DNA from 2 places in the Thalassotalea coralli genome. Region 2 is predicted to be linked to the other one. Evidence: predicted binding sites of a transcription regulator. Region 2 holds the regulator's gene; the other holds the start of a gene.
What was found. The regulator MetJ, encoded in region 2, represses methionine synthesis genes. The targets are predictions, from matches to a motif close to TAGACGTCTAGACGTCTA.

Region 1 (3,218 bases), on a different contig from region 2:
TTAAACTTTGTACAGGTGGTGTGGTGTGTAAATATCTTTATATATTAGTTAGTTAGTGGTTAATGAGTTTATACAGTAAAAAAACACTTGATACTGTACGACCATACAGTATACTTGGTTTCAATTAACGCATTATTCGGTATTTTTTGGAGCAATAAATGGACGGTAATAAAGAAAAAGCACTCTCAGCTGCCCTAAGTCAAATTGAACGTCAATTCGGTAAAGGTTCAATTATGAAGTTGGGTGAGAACCGCAGCATGGACGTTGAGACAATATCAACTGGCTCATTAGGTCTTGATATTGCGCTAGGTGCTGGTGGTTTACCAATGGGACGTGTTGTTGAAATTTACGGTCCAGAATCAAGTGGTAAAACAACATTAACGTTAGAAGTCATTGCAGAAGCGCAACGTAACGGCAAAGTGTGTGCCTTCGTTGATGCCGAGCATGCACTTGACCCAATCTATGCAGAAAAATTAGGCGTAAACATTAATGAGCTTCTAGTGTCACAGCCTGATACTGGTGAGCAAGCATTAGAAATATGTGACATGTTAACACGCTCTGGTGCGGTAGACGTTATCGTAGTTGACTCGGTAGCGGCACTTACACCAAAAGCAGAGATTGAAGGTGACATGGGTGACTCTCACGTAGGTTTGCAAGCGCGTATGTTATCGCAAGCAATGCGTAAACTAACGGGTAACTTAAAGCAATCAAACACTATGATGATTTTCATTAACCAAATTCGTATGAAAATTGGTGTTATGTTTGGTAACCCTGAAACAACTACTGGTGGTAATGCACTTAAGTTCTATGCGTCAGTACGTTTAGATATTCGTCGTATCGGTGCAGTAAAAACTGGCGATGAAATAGTGGGTAATGAAACACGTGTTAAAGTTGTTAAGAATAAAATTGCACCGCCATTTAAGCAGGTAGAATTCCAAATTCTTTATGGCGAAGGTATTAACAGCTACGGTGAGTTAATTGACCTTGGTGTTCAAAACAAGATGATTGAAAAAGCAGGTGCTTGGTATAGCTACAATGGTGACCGTATTGGTCAGGGTAAAGCTAAAGCAGTTGATTACTTAAAGCAGAATCCTGAAATGGCTAACGAAATTGATGGCCGTTTACGTGAAATGTTCCTTTCTAAAAATGTAGAAAGTAACGAGGAAGAAGAAGCGGTTACAGAGTAATTCGTAAAGGTTAATGTAGAGTATTATTAATACTCTAGCTGGTTACTATATCTTATCATTTCAAACAGCGTGCTTAGCACGCTGTTTTTTTATACCTGAAAAATACACTTTCTTTTTCACTTTCTAAGCTAGTTATAGAAATTTTACTCAGCTTATATTTAAAAGTTTTAGACGTCTATACGTTTAGAAGTTGACATATCTAGAAATCCAAGGCACATTAGCTGCTATCGTAAGGAGAGCATTACCTTATTGTAATGATCTAAAGAGAGCGTCAAGAGAGGGCAGCACATGCCAATTAAAATTCCAGATCAACTACCAGCATTGCAAGTACTTGATAACGAAAATATTTTCGTTATGTCTGAGCACCGAGCGGCGAATCAAGAAATTCGCCCAATGGAAGTGGCGATCTTAAACTTGATGCCGAATAAAATTGAAACTGAAGTACAGATTTGCCGGATGTTATCTAATACACCGTTGCAGATTAATATCGAATTCGTTCGTATTCACTCTAATGAGTCTAAACATACGCCAAAAGAGCATTTAGATAACTTCTATTGTTTGTTTGATGACATTAAACATAAACAATATGATGGCTTGATCGTTACAGGAGCTCCTTTGGCATTAATGGATTACGAAAAGGTCAGCTATTGGGACAAAATTTGTGAAGTCTTCGATTGGGCTGAGAAAAATGTAACCTCGACCATGTTTTCATGTTGGGCTGCACATGCAGCGCTTTATCATCATTATGGCTTACGCCGTCATTTACGTGACGAAAAGCTATCAGGTGTGTATCAACACAGTCCAAGTGATCCCAAATCACAAATTACTCGTGGCTTTGACGGTATCTTCAATGTGCCGCATTCTCGTTATGGCTTTATAGATAGAGAAGATTACTTGTCTGTTCCAGGATTAAAAATTGCGGCGGAATCTAAAGATGCGGGCGTTTACTTAGTTGTCAGTGAGAACAAACAACAAGTGTATTTAACAGGTCACCCGGAATACGACGCTAATACTTTAGACGATGAATATAATCGAGATATTAGTCAGGGCTTAGATAGCAAAATTCCTGAAAATTACTATCCGGAAGGCGATCCGAAAAATACACCTTATAGTTCATGGCGCAGTCACGGTAGTCTATTATTTACTAATTGGCTGAACTATTACGTTTATCAAATAACACCATATAAGTTGGATGCCGATAATATTCAGGCCATTCACCCAAGCAGTTAATTTAAAAATTTTATCAAGAGCAGCAGTATGAATAAATCAGCATCCTATCAACGCTTGGAGCAAGAGTTAAAAAACAGGATTTTAATTTTGGACGGTGCGATGGGCACCATGATCCAAGCCTATAAATTAGAAGAACAAGATTACCGTGGCACACAGTTTGCCGATTGGCATTTAGATGTCAAAGGCAATAACGATATGTTGGTTCTTACGCAGCCAGATATTATTAAAGCGATACACGCTGAGTACTTAGAAGCTGGTGCGGATATTATTGAAACCAATACCTTTAATGCTACAACGATTGCAATGGCTGACTATGATATGGAAGCACAAAGTGCTGACATAAACTTAGTTGCTGCTCAGTTAGCACGCGAGGTTGCAGATGAGTTTACCGCTAAGAACCCTGAAAAGCCGCGTTTTGTTGCTGGTGTTTTAGGGCCAACAAACCGTACTTGTTCGATTTCACCTGATGTAAACGATCCTTCGTTTCGTAATGTTAACTTTGATGAACTTGTTACTGCCTATATAGAATCAACTGAAGCCCTGATCAAAGGTGGATCGGATATTATTCTGATTGAAACTATCTTTGATACGTTAAATGCCAAAGCTGCTGTATTTGCAGTAGAAACTGTCTTTGAAAAGCTGGGCGAAAAACTTCCAGTAATGATCTCTGGCACAATTACTGATGCTTCAGGTCGCACGCTGTCAGGTCAAACAACAGAAGGTTTTTATAACTCGTTGCGCCACGCTAAGCCTATTTCATTTGGCTTGAACTGTGCTTTAGGTCCGGTTGAATTGCGTCAA
Region 2 (3,218 bases):
TTGAAGAATTCGTTAGCACTGTTGCTAATATAGCTGATAGCTTCGGTGGTATTAACCTTGAAGATATTAAAGCGCCAGAGTGTTTTGAAATTGAAAAAGCATTAATTGAGCGTTGTAAAATTCCTGTATTTCATGACGACCAACATGGTACGGCAATCGTAACGGCTGCTGGCATGATAAACGCGTTGGAAATCCAAGGTAAACAATTAAGACACGCTAATATCGTTTGTATGGGCGCAGGTGCAGCCGCTATCGCTTGTATGGAGCTATTAATTAGTTGTGGCGCACAACGTGAAAAGATCTACATGTTAGACACTAAAGGTGTTGTTCATACGCGTCGTGACGATTTAAATGAATATAAAAAGCTTTTTGCTAACAATACTGATAAACGCACTCTTGAAGACGTGATTGATGGCGCAGACGTGTTTGTTGGTGTTTCTGGCCCAGATCTTCTTAGTGAAGAACATGTAAAAATGATGGCGAACAATCCAGTTATCTTTGCTTGTTCTAACCCTGATCCAGAAATAAAGCCAGAAGTTGCCAAGGCTGCTCGTGAAGATGTGATCATCGCAACAGGTCGTTCTGATTACCCGAACCAAGTTAACAACGTATTGTGTTTCCCGTTTATCTTCCGTGGTGCATTAGATGTTCGCGCTCGCACAATTAACGATGCAATGAAAGTTGCTTGTGTGCATGCAATCCGTGAATTGGCGAAAGAGCCTGTGCCACAAGAAGTATTAGCGGCAAGTGGTGAAACTGCATTAGAGTTCGGCAAAGATTATATTATTCCAAAGCCAATGGACTCTCGTTTATGTGGTCGTGTTGCTAAAGCCGTGGCACAAGCCGCGGTTGATTCTGGCGTTGCTGCTTTAGAAATGCCTGAAAACTATATGCAAAACGCATAAAGCTTGATTATTCTATAGTGACACGGCAATGTGTCCTGCCGTTCACTATAGTTTTGTTCAAGTAAGTGATTGTATGGCTAAGCCCAAACTCAAAGCATTTCTATTTAATCTCCTCGTTTATCCTGGCATAGGTCAGCTAACATTAAATCGCCCGAAACGAGGTTGGCTGTTAATCAGCACCTTTACTTTTGCCCTAGTGTTATTCTTTTACGAGGCAGTATCTAAAATTATGCCTTTAGTGGAAAAAGTAAAAACGGGTAAACTTGCGTTAACGCAAACGGCCATAGCGAAGGAAATGCAGTTAAACCCAATTTACTTAGATTGGGAGTTAATTACTTATCTGTTATTGGTATTATTGTTCGGCTGGTTGTTCGGGCTTGTCGATTGCCTAATAACGGCAGAAAGTGATAGCGAAATAAATTGATGGCGACAAAAAAGGAAGCTTAAAGCCTCCTTTTATTACACGGATTTTCGTGAATTGCTACTCGTTTTCGTCAGATTCGTATTGACTAAAATCAGTAATACCTTTTTCTTCAAGAATTTTGCGAACGCTTGCGGGTAACTTTTCTTCGTTATCTTTCGCAAGATCTTCGTCACTCGGAAGTGGTTGACCGGTAAATGCGTGCAAAAACGCTTCACATAGCAACTCACTATTAGTTGCGTGGCGTAAATTATTAACTTGGCGTCTAGTACGCTCGTCAGTTAGTACTTTTAATACTCGTAGTGGAATTGAAACGGTTATTTTCTTAACTTGTTCACTTTTTTTTCCATGTTCAGCATAGGGATTAATATATTCCCCGTTCCACTCTGCCATGCGTACCTCAATGATAAAACCTAATTACAATAAGAGATTTTACCCGTTAGATAGCATGAGTCAATAATGAAAGTGTAGAAGTTTAGAAGTCTAAAGTTGTTGCATGGAAAATTTAAAAGGTTTAGACTTTTGGACGTCCAAACATCTAAAACGGCATTTTTTGGTAAGGTAACGCACATGACAGACAAAAAACTAGCAACAACAGCGGTAAGAGCTGGCATAAATACTGATGAGCATCATGGCGCAGTTATACCTGCGATCCATTTATCTAGCACGTATGCGTTAAAAGGGTTTAACGATAAACGCCAATTCGATTATTCTCGAACGGGTAACCCAACTAGAGCGACTTTTGCTCAAGCTATTGCTGATTTAGAACAAGGTGCTGTTGGTATTGTGACCAGCACCGGAATGTCATCTGTGCATCTTATCTGTCAGTTACTTTCTGTCGACGATACCGTGGTTATCCCACACGATTGTTACGGTGGCAGTTATCGTTTATTTACTCATTTAGCCAAAAGAGGGCAGTTTAAGCTTGTTGTTGTTGACCAATCAGATCAAGATGCATTGGATAAAGCTTTAGCTCAGAAACCTAAGTTAGTGTTAATTGAAACACCGAGTAACCCTTTAATGCGCTTGGTGGATATCAAAGCTATCACAGCGCAAAGCCAAGCAGCTGGGGCGTTAGTTGCGGTAGATAACACCTTTTTATCGCCAGTATTGCAACAGCCGTTGTTACTGGGTGCCGATATTGTTTTCCATTCAACTACAAAATTTATTAATGGTCATAGTGATGTTGTGGGTGGTGTGTTAGTGACACGTGAACAAGCGCTAGGTGAAGAGTTAGCTTGGTGGGCAAATTGTATTGGTATTACAGGCTCTGCGTTTGACAGCTACTTAGCGCTTCGCGGTTTAAAAACATTACCTGTTCGTATGAAACAGCACCAAGAGAACGCTAATCAAGTGGCGTCGTTTTTAAAAGAGCACCCTGCAGTAGAAAAAGTGTATTTCCCTGGATTTGAAGATCATCAAGGTCATGAGTTAGCCAAACAACAACAATACGACTTTGGCTCAATGATGAGTTTTGAAGTAAAAGGCGGTGTCGAGGCTGTTAAGAAGTTATTTGCTAGCGTTCAGTTGTTCACCCTAGCGCAATCCCTAGGTGGCGTAGAGAGCCTAATTAGTCATCCTTCAACAATGACTCATGCAGGCATGGAATTGGAAGCACAAATAGCTGCTGGTATCAGCCAGTCGTTAGTACGATTGTCTGTAGGCATTGAAGACATCGAAGATATAATTGAAGATTTGAATCAAGCTTTGCATGCTAGCCAAGCATAATCTTTTGTAGGTAAACCGAATTAAGTAGTCGTTGGAAGAAAAATGAACAGTCCGTCAAATGCAGAAAATCAGTTAACTGCTCAGCAAAATCAATTGCTTAAACACGCCACTAATGTGCACAAATTTGGTGGAAGTTCCCTCGCAACTGTTCAGTGTATTCAGCG

Region 1: the regulator MetJ is predicted to act here: its motif matches at 1,356-1,373, upstream of ACOB80_RS03915 (homoserine O-succinyltransferase).

What each region holds. Positions count from the first base shown of each region.
Region 1 is NZ_JBVVBK010000001.1:870,269-873,486, forward strand. It holds gene recA (recombinase RecA) at 159-1,187, shown strand; gene ACOB80_RS03915 (homoserine O-succinyltransferase) at 1,476-2,417, shown strand; gene metH (methionine synthase) at 2,445-3,218, shown strand, end outside.
Region 2 is NZ_JBVVBK010000003.1:19,475-22,692, reverse strand. It holds gene ACOB80_RS08370 (malic enzyme-like NAD(P)-binding protein) at 1-905, shown strand, start outside; gene ACOB80_RS08365 (hypothetical protein) at 979-1,329, shown strand; gene metJ (met regulon transcriptional regulator MetJ) at 1,387-1,719, opposite strand; gene metB (cystathionine gamma-synthase) at 1,897-3,054, shown strand; gene metL (bifunctional aspartate kinase/homoserine dehydrogenase II) at 3,097-3,218, shown strand, end outside.